Regions from separate parts of the Clostridium sp. Marseille-QA1073 genome, predicted to be linked through region 4. Evidence: riboswitches for the same ligand, from Rfam matches in the RefSeq annotation. Region 4 holds a riboswitch; each other region holds the start of a gene.
The links. A riboswitch is a leader RNA that binds a small molecule or an ion and turns the genes downstream of it on or off. The one in region 4 is predicted to bind cobalamin.

Region 1: another riboswitch for cobalamin. It lies ahead of hemA (glutamyl-tRNA reductase); the one in region 4 lies ahead of ACY1IQ_RS06090 (DUF4430 domain-containing protein).
Region 2: another riboswitch for cobalamin. It lies ahead of ACY1IQ_RS17400 (cobyric acid synthase); the one in region 4 lies ahead of ACY1IQ_RS06090 (DUF4430 domain-containing protein).
Region 3: another riboswitch for cobalamin. It lies ahead of ACY1IQ_RS02175 (nucleotide-binding protein); the one in region 4 lies ahead of ACY1IQ_RS06090 (DUF4430 domain-containing protein).

What each region holds. Positions count from the first base shown of each region.
Region 1 covers NZ_JBSVQM010000018.1:324-3,542, reverse strand. The annotation lists gene hemL (glutamate-1-semialdehyde 2,1-aminomutase) at 1-517, opposite strand, end outside; gene hemA (glutamyl-tRNA reductase) at 533-1,753, opposite strand; cobalamin riboswitch at 1,901-2,073, opposite strand; partial or broken gene ACY1IQ_RS14945 (metallophosphoesterase) at 2,747-3,219, shown strand, end outside.
Region 2 covers NZ_JBSVQM010000024.1:19,396-22,614, reverse strand. The annotation lists gene ACY1IQ_RS17410 (HAD family hydrolase) at 1-425, opposite strand, end outside; gene ACY1IQ_RS17405 (hypothetical protein) at 1,321-1,485, shown strand; cobalamin riboswitch at 1,812-1,987, shown strand; gene ACY1IQ_RS17400 (cobyric acid synthase) at 2,105-3,219, shown strand, end outside.
Region 3 covers NZ_JBSVQM010000002.1:63,929-67,147, forward strand. The annotation lists gene ACY1IQ_RS02170 (ABC transporter substrate-binding protein) at 28-1,146, opposite strand; gene ACY1IQ_RS02175 (nucleotide-binding protein) at 1,168-1,938, opposite strand; cobalamin riboswitch at 2,083-2,272, opposite strand; gene ACY1IQ_RS02180 (endonuclease) at 2,485-3,138, opposite strand; gene ACY1IQ_RS02185 (methylated-DNA--[protein]-cysteine S-methyltransferase) at 3,138-3,219, opposite strand, start outside.
Region 4 covers NZ_JBSVQM010000005.1:85,217-88,435, reverse strand. The annotation lists gene ACY1IQ_RS06095 (exodeoxyribonuclease III) at 1-481, opposite strand, end outside; cobalamin riboswitch at 763-944, shown strand; gene ACY1IQ_RS06090 (DUF4430 domain-containing protein) at 1,239-1,640, shown strand; gene ACY1IQ_RS06085 (hypothetical protein) at 1,646-2,155, shown strand; gene ACY1IQ_RS06080 (sensor histidine kinase) at 2,300-3,219, opposite strand, start outside.

The sequences.
Region 1 (3,219 bases), on a different contig from region 4:
CTTGAGGTACACCAGCGCTACCAGGAATACCTTCTGTCATTACTCCTGAACCAGCACTTACTAAAAATCCATCAAAATGTCCATGATAACATCCAGCAAATTTTATAATTTTATTTTTATTAGTGTATCCTCTTGCTAGTTTTACTGCACTCATAGTAGCTTCTGTACCAGAGTTAACCATTCTTATTAAATCTATATTATCTAAAGTTTCACATAGATGTTTTGCAAGTTGTAATTCTAAGTTTGTTGGTGCGCCAAAGGCTATAGATTCTTCACAAGTTTCTTTTATTGCATCAATAACATCAGTGTCATTATGGCCTAGTATCATAGGACCCCAAGCACCAATGAAATCAATATACTTGTTTCCATCTTCATCGAATATGTATACACCATCACCTTTTTTTATCACAGGAGGTGTTATACCCATATCTTTTAAAGCTCTAACAGGACTATTAACTCCACCTGGTATGTATTTTTTTGATTCTTCAAAAATTTTAAAACTTCTTTCTGAATTCATTTTCTTCCTCCTTATTTAATTTATATCACAAAAGATTTTTTGTATTAATTTTAATGTTTCATCTCCATTACCTTTTAAAGTTTCCTCTTTTAAAACTTCAATAGCTCTATTTACATAAGCATTACTAGTACTTTTAATTAAAGTTTCAACTAATTTATCATTATCTTTTGTGTATTTTTTTTGAGTATAGGTTTTAAACCTGTTTTTATAAATGGAATTACCTTTATTTATCATATTAATGATATGAGGAGATAAGCTCCTAAGAGTTCTCCATTCATTATATTCTTCTATATACTTTTCAATTATATATTGGTGATTATCCATTATAACTTTTCTTAATTTTTTATTTTCCTCATCAATTATATGAACTTTATCTATATCATATACTGTGACATTTTTAAGTAGTTCTACATTTTTTTCAACATCCTTAGGAACTGCCAAATCAAATATTAATAATTCTTTATCACTTGGAATTTCATCTTTGGTTATAATAGCCTTAGGTGATGAAGTACAGCTTATTATGGTATCAACTAAATCATAATACTGATTTCTACATTCCATAGAAATTATTTTTACTTTATCATTATAGGTTAATAATTCATCTTTTTTAATCTTTTCTACATTTCTTCCTACAATGTATATATTATCGAAATTATTATCATTTCCTATTAATGTTTTATAGCAAAGTTTTCCCATTACCCCAAAGCCTATAATCATATAATTTCTTTTATTTCTCTTTATAGCTTCTTTCACAGCAATTGAAGATGCAGAAACAGGAATTTTATATAGAGTTGTAGCAGTTTTAAATTCCTTACCGCAAGCTATAGCATTAGTAAAAAGCCTTTCTAAAATGCCCTTTAAACTATTTGCTTTAACAGCAGCAAAATAAGCATCTTTAACTTGACCTAATATTTGATCTTCACCTAGAATTTTAGAATGAAAGCCACAACATAACTCCATTAAGTGTTTTATAGCAGCTTCACTTGTTGAGTGGAATATATATTTTTTATTATCTATATCCCAATTTAATATTGTAAAAATATTATTTATAATGTTTTCATCTACATTTTCAGAGGTAAAATAAACTTCTGTTCTATTACAGGTAGAAAGTATAACTACTTCATCGCAAATTCCTCTTAATTTTAATAAGCTTTCTTCTAATACATTGCTAGCAATGCTAAAGCAACTTCTTGTTTCTATATCAACTTCTCTATTTAGCCCTATTAGTTGAATCATCCATTAATCATCTCCTAGCTTATGTACCTTTACCTAGTATATTTACACAAATATTACGCAAATAAAAAAACTCACAATAAGTGAGCTTACATACTAAATCCTAATAGGTTACTTAAGTATCAACGCCACTTTCCTTCCCACCGAAGGCACAGCAAGTTGTTTATGGCAGGTCTCCTGACTTACGCATCAATCTCCTCTCACCTTCCCAAGCATAAGCTCAGTGGTCGAGATTCGTCTTCGTTACAGTAGCGGGGGCTGTAGTGGATTTTCACCACTTTCCCTATTATACTAATAATAGTACCATAAACTTAACATATTTCGTTGAGTCTAGTATATCATAAATACATTAGATTTTAAAGAATTTATTTTTAAAAAAGTCTAATTATTTAATTTTATCTTTAAATTATTGGTGTATATAAAGCTATAGATAACTTTTCTAATAAAGTTTTTAATTTGCGATTAAGCCAATTTCTTTAAAGATTTAGTAAAACTATTATTTTCTCAATTAGCATATTTTATAGATGTACTACTCCTAATTTTAATCTATCTCTGAGAATAATTAACACTTATTGGTATTGGAATTAAAACTACTAAATTCAAAATTCACAGTTCACAATTCACAATTTCGGATATTTCTCAGTGGTAACTGAGAAATTTAGAATTGATTAACTGTAGCGACGAACAGTGTTCGCCATATATTATTGAATAAATATTAAACTATAAGACGTATTAAAAAGAACTGACGAACACCGTTCACATCTACAATAAAACACTAGCAATTGTATTGCTAGTTAAAAAATCCATTAAAGAAATTATTTTAATCAAAAATAATTTCCACCTTAATTGTGCATTTTGCATTGTGAATTGTGAATTAAAATGTCATAGAGATATACATTAAATTTTAAGGTAGTTTATCTATAGAGTAATTTTAGAGGGATTTTTCATATATAGTTGAATAAATTTTAATAAAAGAATTTTAAGGAGAAAATAATTATGAAAACTTTAAAAAAGATAGTGGTAGTTACTTTACTTATGTTAATTTTCTTATACTTGGAAAATAATTCGATTGTTAAAAGTTATATAGAAATTGAACATAGTAAAATGGAAAATAATAATAAAATTAAAATAATACATTTATCTGATTTGCATTGTAAGAGCTTTGGTGAAAATCAAAAATATATTATAAATAAAATTAAAAAAGAGAAGCCGGATATTATAGCATTTACAGGTGATTTAATAGATAGTAGAAGATATGATGAAATACCTAGCTTAGAATTAATGAAAGAATTAGTTAAGATTTCACCAGTTTATTATGTAACTGGAAACCACGAATGGAGATACGGTAATGTAGATTATTTACAAAATAAATTAGAAGCTTTAGGAGTAAAGGTTTTAAGAAATAATAAGGAGCTAATAAAGATAAATAATCAAAGTATAGAAATTATAGGAATAGAAGATCCGTTAAG
Region 2 (3,219 bases), on a different contig from region 4:
TTTCCTTCGTCGTTATTGCAGGTTTCTACAAAGTTGTCCTTTGGAATGTTTATTCTAATAGTGTTGCTAAATTCTTCAGGGGTCATTTTAAATTCAAGATTTTTTAACTGATATGCAAGTAACGCTTCTTCAACATCATTAATTATTGATGTGTTGTCCCAGTCAAATACAGCGTAAGGTTTTTTCTTTTCATCATAATCTTTGCTGTTTTTGCCGTATTTCTCTATAAGATCTGTTAAAGCAGCGTAATTTTCAGGAGCCCAGTTACCCTTTTCAAGTTTAACTTCATTTTTGTTATCAGTTTGTTCTACTTTAGTGTCATTTTTAGTTTCTTCTGTTTTAGCAGAATTTCCACATGCAACTAAAGAAAAAGACATAATGCATGCTAATGATAAGCCAAGAGTTTTTCTTTTAAAATTATTCATAGTTATCTCTCCTCATTTGTGATTTTAATTTTTAATAGAAATAGTTCAATATGCTAAATAAAACGTATTGTTAAAAATTATTAACAATGCTTAACATAATCTTTACAATTAACTTATATAACGAGCATCAAAAAATGTCAATATAAAATTGAATTTTATTATTCTTAAGTTAAAATTTTATATTTTATGGAAAAAATATGGAGATAAACTATGCACTAGGAGTTGCATCTTCTCATGAATCAGACAAGAGCATCCAAGAGTTATAAGAGATACTATGAAATAAAAAATTGATATAAATGAGCAGATTAAATTAGATGAGATTAAAATCACAATGATAGATGAGCATTCTCTTTTAATTGTTATAAGTCAAGCTGAAGAAATGCTAAATAATAAAGATGCTCTACTAAGATTCACAAGCTTATGTAGTGGGAGCATTATAAAAAATAATTAGTAGGAATGTGATATGGATTGTCATCACTTTTTAATACAATTTTTATTTGGTCATTAGGTGTCATATAATTGGGAGCACTGTGAATAAGTTTACAATTGGAACTGAATTATTCACTGAATTTCAATATTACGGTAGTTGTTATACTTTGGTGATTAATTTTTTGTTTCAACTTAGAAATTTTTCATATGAAATCTTTAATTTCTTATTTTTAGTCTGATCATATCTTAAAAAATGATAAATTTTCACTAAGGAGCATCTTAAATTATTTATATTCTCTGAAATAAAGACTTTAGATTCATTAAGAGATATGGAAGCTGCAATAAAAATGACGAAAAGTTACAAGAAATCGTTCAAGTAGTCTTTCATGCTGGTACATCTAGAAATGATAGCGAAAGAAATCCACAAATTTTCGTTGATATTTTCAATTTAACTATAGCTAAATTAATGAGATTGACTCCAAAAGTTTCAAAGGAAAATATTAAAGATTTAGGAAATATTAAAATACTTGATTCATCAATAGTGATAGCTTCACTTAAATTATTTCCATGGACAAATTACAAATCTGAAATTGATGGAATAAAATTTCATACTTTATTTTATTTGATTTAAAAAGTTCAGCTATGTTCAGAGCGTGGGCATAAAAATTTAGAAGTAAAAAATTATCACTTAGAAAATGAATTTGTCCGAATTGTGTTGTACATCACGATAGAGATATAAATATTAGTAAAAATCTACCGAAATTAGTAATTAGTGAGGTTGGAATGACCTTTTGAGTATGGGTAAACTTGTTCCAATAGGAATATTGACCATGAAGTTATCACTTCAATGGAATAAGTGGTAGTAGTTCATAAAGTTACATAACTTGACATAGAATTAATTTAAATCTATAATTTTATTTGTGATAGATTTAAATTCAAATTAAAGCAATATAAAAATTCAATAATAAGAATTTAGGTGCTTTTATAAGTGAAAAGGGAATGTGGTTAAATTCCACAGCAGCCCCCGCTACTGTAAATGATGACGAACCTTAAATATACCACTCTTTTAAAGGGGAAGGTTAAGGGGAGAATGAATCAAAAGCCAGGAGACCTGCCTAAATCTTAAGTAAAAGCTTTCGGAGGGAAAGTTCTATTAGTATGAGGGGACATTCTGCAGATTATTTATACAAATAGAGGTGAACTTAGAGAGTTTGCCTCTATTATTTTTTTATTTGAAAGGGAGTTTTAATATGGCAAAGATAATGGTGCAAGGAACAGCATCTTCCGTAGGCAAGAGTATATTAGTTACAGCACTATGTAGAATTTTTAAACAAGATGGATATAAGGTATGTCCATATAAATCACAAAATATGTCATTAAATTCATACATAACTTTAGATGGTAAAGAGATGGGACGTGCGCAAGTATTACAAGCTTATGCTTGTGGATTAGAGCCAGAAGCATACATGAATCCTATACTATTAAAACCAACTAGTGATAAGAAATGTCAAATAATTGTAAACGGAGAGGTTTACGGAAATAGCACAGCAATGGAATATCATAATATGAAATTAGAGTTTAGAGATATGCTAAAAACTCAATTTGAAGAGTTAGAAAATCAATTTGACATTATAGTTATGGAAGGTGCAGGTAGTCCAGCAGAAATAAATTTACGAGATAGAGATATAGTAAATATGGGGATGGCAGAACTTGTAGACGCGCCTGTAGTCCTAGTTGGAGATATTGATAAAGGTGGAGTTTTTGCTTCATTAGTAGGAACATTAATGCTTCTTACAGAAGAAGAAAGAGAAAGAATAAAGGGAACTATCATCAATAAATTTAGAGGTGATGTAGATATATTAAAGCCAGGTATTGACATGCTTGAAGATATATCTAAAAAACAGTGTATAGGAGTTGTACCACATTTTACATTAGCTCTAGAAGATGAGGATGGAGCTGTAGAATTAAATAAAAAGATAACAAATAAAATTGATATAGCTGTTATCAAGCTTCCTAGAATCTCAAATTTTACTGATGTAGATGCACTTAAAAATGAAGAAGATGTTTCAGTAAGATTTATAACTTCTGTAGAAGAATTTATAAATCCTGATTTATTAATTATACCAGGAAGTAAAAATACCATTGAAGATTTAAATGCACTTAAAACTTCTGGACTTTTTGATAAGATTAAAGAATATAGTAAAAATGGAGAAATAATAGGAATTTGTGGTGGATATCAAATGCTAGGTAAGAAAATCACAGATCCATATGGTGTAGAAACAGATCTATCAGAAATAGAAGGATTAGGACTGTTAGACATAGAGACAGTTTTTGAGCAGAAAAAGGTAACTACTAGAGTAGAAGC
Region 3 (3,219 bases), on a different contig from region 4:
ATATAATTTATTCATTATCAACTACCACTACTTTATATTTAATATTCTATTTATTTGATCTTCTTTTAAATTATAATTTAAAAATTTTGTATAGAAATCTTTTAATTCTTTTTTTATATCTAATTTATTAAATATTTCTGGCTGCTGAACAGTAGACATCCACTTAATCATAATTGGAGTCTCAGCGCAAGGAGCATCCCATCTATAAATACCCATTGGAGTCTTATATACCTTATTATTTTTTACTGCATCAATTTTACTCCAATCCTGTCCTTCAATCTTATTTTCTAAAATATCTTCTGGTTTGAAATCAGAAAAATTACTTAAATAGATTATTTCTGGATTCCATTCAATTATTTGCTCCATGGTTACATTTACCCATTGGCCTGGAGTATCTTTAGATACATTATTTCCTCCAGACATTTCTATAAAGGCATTATTAGCGGATTTACTTCCTGCAACTTTAAGTTCTTCATCTCTTAAGTACAATACTCTTGGCTTTTTACTTTGTTCATATTTATCTTTTACTGAAACAAAATATTCTTCTGTTTCCTTATGATATTCTATTAATTTTAATGCTTGATCTTGTTTATCTAATACATCCCCTATAACTTTTATTCCATTTTGAAGATCTTTAAGAGTTCCATATTTTAATGTAATACCAGGTATCCCAATATTTTTTAGCTGTTCAATTTCAGCTTCTTGGTAATCCCATATTATCATAGCATCAGGATTAAGCTTTTTTGCTTCTTCCATATGTATTGTGAAATCATTATCTACAAAATTAGTGCTTGCATTTTTAAGCTCTGGAGCCATATCATTTAAAATAGATTTTTCATAAGATTTTTGCGCTGAAGGGTGCATTCCACTAATTCTTTCCCCATTGCCATCAACTGCATAAATTATAGAAGCCCATGGAATTGGTACTGCTGCAATAGATTTAACCTCCGAAGGCATTTTAACTTCTTTACCTGTAGTATCTACAATAGTCTTAGTTCCATCTGTTTTTTCTTTTTTTGTTTGCTTAGTGCTTTCCTTTTCAGTAGGCTCATTATTTTTATTATTTGAACATCCCCCTATAATAAAAATTGATGATAACAGTACTGACATAACTATTAATTTTAAACTTTTTGTTTTTTTATTCATAAAAATTCCTCCTAAACTCTATTAATTTTTTAAGTATTTTTTAAAATAGTTGAACCCTTTTTCCCCAATGTATTTATAATCAATATGAGAAAATTCTCTTCCACTAAACCCTAAATAAGGTAGTGGAATAAACTTCACTTTATTTTCATATGGAATAAAATTTTGAAAAATAGGATCAGCTATAATAATATCTCCACTACTTATTTCCTCTAAAAGTTTCTTTTCTTCTTCAAAAAATTTCACTTCGGAATATCTATTATTTATATAAAAATTCTCAGAATTTGTCCCCTTCTTTATTGTTGATAAGATAGATATATTCTTCATTGCAAAATCTTCTTTAAGACATTTCTTTATGTCTGAAGAAGAGACTATATATATTGCGTCTACATATTTTTCTCTCATTGGAACAGAAAACCCACCACAAACAACATCACCTAGTACATCATATATAATTACATCCCAAGACTTATGAAGGATATTAAGATGTTCAAGTTCTTCCACCATAGTTATTATGCCTCTCCCTGCACAACCAACTCCAGCTTCAGGACCACCTGCTTCAACACAAGAAATCCCATTAAAGCCTATCTTTATAATATCTTCTTCCGCGATATTGTTTCCTTTCTCCTGAAGACTTTTAATAACAGATGGTATCTTTTTGCCTATTAAATTTCTACTAGAATCGCTTTTAGGATCACAGCCTATAAAAAGAACTTTAAGTCCAATACTAGAAAAAGTCGCTGCAACATTTGATGCTATTGTAGATTTTCCTATACCACCTTTTCCATAAAAGATTTATTTTTATTCATTTAAATTCCTCCTATAGAATATCTTTTAAAAATTTCCATATAAAAAAACCTCTCAATTCAAAAATCAAGAGGTTTCACTATTACTTGTGTAAAATAAGAAATATCTAAAACACCCTCTATCACTCGTAGAGTTCCGGTGAAAAAATAGGCAGGTCTTCTGACTCAAGTATCATCATCTTTTCTACCTTCCCAGTTTCCCAGTGGTTTATTTGAAAAGACTACACTCTTACAGCGGCGGGACCGTGTGGGATTTTCACCCAACTTCCCTTTTAATTAATGCAAGCAATTATCTGCACTAAACCTATTTCTTTATTATTCAATTTTGTTACGCTATTCCAATTATACAATAATATAGCAGTTAACACAAGTAGACAAAAAACTACATAAATATATATTTTAAAATATTTTTAAAGGTTTAAATGTATTTTTTATTTTCTAATATGTTTAAAGCTCTAAGGGACGGTTCATTTTTATTCCTAAAATTAAAAGCTTAATTTAGAATATAATTATGAACCGTCCCTTAAAATATTGATTACTTTATATAGCTACTGGGAATTCTCTTTTCACATATAGATTCAAGTGGGCATCCTTCACAATTAGGTGACTTTTTACAGTAACATTTAGCATGTTCTACAATAAGACCATGAAACTCGTTATATATGTATAAATCCTTTGGTATACTCTCCTCAATTTTAACTCTTAACTCATCATAATTTTTAGGTATATCATATCCAATTCTATATAATATACGCTTAGTATAAGTATCTACAATAAAAAAAGGAATATTTAAAGCATAAGTTAAAATTGAGTCAGCAGTCTCCCTTCCAACTCCTTTAATTTCTAATAATTCATCACGTAGGACTTGTCCATCTGTACCCTCTGTATTTTTAATATCATATGAGTATTTTTTAAACCATGAAGTAAGGGCCTTTAGTCTAATCGCCTTTTGATTATAGTATCCACTAGGTCGTATAATTTCTCCAAGTTCTTTATTTGAAACGGTTTCTATAAATTCTGGTGATAAGTTATCTCCTAAATTAGCTATTGCTTTCTCAACATTAGTCCATGATGTATTTTGTGTAAGTATTGCTCCAACCATCATCTCAAAAGCTGTCTTTGCAGGCCACCAACTTCTTTTTCCATAAGCCGTTAATAGTAAATTATAGATTTGTATTAATCCTTTCATCACTTTGCCTCCAATAATAACAATCGTTCTTTAATATCTATTCCTCCAATATATCCATTAAGCTTACCATTACTACCTACA
Region 4 (3,219 bases):
CATTTTTTATATCCATAGGAGTATGAGCAGTATTATAATCACCACAAATTATCAAATTAGTACCTTTTGATACTTCCATATTACAAAAATCTAATATAGAATCATAAAATTCCATTTTATATTTAAGTCTTTCTTCAGATGATTGACCATTAGGAAAATAGATATTCATAAGAGTAAAGTCTTCATATTCAGCAATTAATATACGTCCTTCTATATCAAATTTTTCAATACCAATGCCATTTCTTATAGATTTTGGTTTTGTTTTAGTATAAATTGCAACTCCACTATAGCCTTTTTTTATTCCATGGGAAAAATATGAATAGTAGTCTTCAATATTAGTTATATTCTCATCTAAATTATTTTCTTGAAGCTTAGTTTCTTGAATACATAATATATCAGGTGATGACTCGGTTATCCAAGGAATAAAATCTTTTTTTAATATGGCTCTAAGGCCATTTACATTCCATGAGTAAATTTTCATTGTAAAACTCCCCTTATAAGTATTTGAGATAAATTTATAGAATATATCTCAATTTTAAATATTTAATAAGATAAAATATGAATAATAATTAACAAAAAATTTTGTTATAATAGTAATATTATAACATTGAATATTGTATATAATGATTAATTTAATCTTTTCTATCATTATATAATTTAATAGTCTATTAATAAAAGATAAATTATAATTCTTATCAATATAAAAATTTAATCTCTTTTATAAAGAGTAGACTTATTTAATAGATTTATTGAAAGTTAAATTTTCATATGATAGAATTTAATTAAGTTAATATGTGCTGTTTTATAAGGAATATGGTTTTAAGCCATAGCAGCCCCCGCTACTGTAATCGTGGACAAAGAGCAATAGTCACTGGAGTTTATCTGGGAAGACGCTCGGAGATTGAAACGAGAGCCAGGATACTTATTAAACAGTATATTCACAAGCTTTTCTTCGGAGGGAAGAGTTGGTTTAGTTTTACAGAAAGCTACTCTTTTTCTTTTACTTTTAAAGAAAGAGAGTTTTTTATTTTGTAATACATAGAATTTAAATATAGAAAGGAGCAATACACAAGTTGTTTCTATTTCAGAATAGAAACTATTACGGAATCAGCTAAGACATCTGAAAGAAAATATATAAGAATATTGAACAGTTATTTTTGAATATAGCTAAATAAAAATTAATTAGTCAGGGGCTTATATCAGTTTAATTTATATAGAAAATATAGGAGGATATAGTTATGAAGAATAACAATAAAAGAATTATAACAACTATTTTAATTTTACTTATTGCTGTTGTAGGGTATTTTGCTTATGGAAAATTTGCGAAAGTTGAAACCGTTAAAGGAAATAAAAATATAACAGTAATTGTTAAATCTGAAAAAGATAAATACGAAAAAGAACATAAACATTCAACAAATGCTGAATTTTTAGGAGAGGCATTAGACGAGATGAAGGTAATAGATGCAGAAAAATCACAATTTGGAAGATATGTAAATAAAGTAGATGGAATTTTAGCAGATAAGAATAAACAAGAGTGGTGGAAACTTACAATAAACGGAGTGGATGCGGCAGCAGGAATAGACGAAACTACGATAGCGGATGGAGATAGATTTGAGTTTATATTTACAACAGGCTGGTAAATAGTATGAATAAAACTAGAGAGTTAATTATAATAGTGCTATTATCTTCAATAATCACAGTGTCAAAAATGTTTTTAAGCTTTTTACCCAATATAGAACTTGTATCAATGTTTTTAATTGTTTATACACTTGTATTTAGGAAAAAAGCTATAATTATAGCACTATTATTTGTTCTTATAGAAGGATTAATCTACGGAATTGGATTATGGTGGTTTAGCTATGCTTTTGTTTGGCCATTATTAGTTATATTAACATTATTATTTACAAGGATAAATAAAGAAAACTTTTTACTTTGGTCTATATTTTCAGGAGTTTTCGGCTTAATCTTTGGTATGCTTTTTGCCCTTCCTTATATAATATTAAATGACCTTAGTTTTGCTGTTGCTTATTGGATAAGAGGAATACCTTACGATATAATCCATATGGTAGGAAATTATCTAGCAATGATGCTATTAGGAGAACATATTTATAAGTTATTAATAAAACTAAATAACCAAGAGTGCAAAAGTTGTTAATTTTAATATTGTATTGTTTAAATTTAAGCATCATATTAAAAGAGTAAAAAAACCTTCTTGTAATTAAATGGACTTACTAAATATCATTTACAAGAAGGTTTTTTTATTTAATTATAAAGATAATTCATCAGTTAAAATGCTCTATTAATTATATATATCAGAAAATTCCATATATATCTTTTCTATAGAATTAAAATTTATTTGTTTATTTTCACTATAAATACAATTTTTATTTTGTAATATAGGAATTTCCACTATAAATTCACTTCCTACATTTTTTTCACTTATAACAGAGATTTCACCATTATGCATTTCTACTAGAGACTTCACAATGGAAAGGCCTATACCGCTACCTTCATGATTTCTGTTCATAAGAGGTTGTACTTGTCTAAACCTATTAAAGATTATCTTTTGTTTTTCTTTAGGGATTCCTATACCGTTATCCTTTACCGAAATGATTAAGTTACCATTATTTTCAGAGATGCTCAACTGAATTTTACCATGAGGCTTTGAAAACTTGGCAGCATTAGATAATAAATTTAAAATTACTTGTTCTATTTTTTCCGCATCACAACTCATTATCTTACTAGTAACTGTACTGTGATAGGTAAAGGTTAAATCTTTACTTTCTATATAACCTTTAATAGAATTACATATGTTTATTATTATACAAATTATGTCTTGATCATGCATATTTAAAGATAAAAACCCAGCGTCAATTTTTGTGGAATCGATGAGATTGTTAATCAATCTTAACAGCCTGTAGCAGTTTTGTTTCATTATATTAACATAATTATATAATTTTTCTTTACTTTTTAAATTATCTTCATTATCAAGATATACCTTAAAGAGTTGAATAGAACTAAATATAATATTAAGAGGTGTTCTAAGTTCATGAGACATATTTGATAAAAATTCTGTTTTAAGATTACTATACTCTAAGGCTTCTTTTAAAAGAATATTATTTTTACCGTATGTATCTTTACTATATATGTATATATCATCTTCATTTATTTCTGATATTTTGTATTTTGAGTTGTACCTTTTATTTTTTTTAAGTTTTT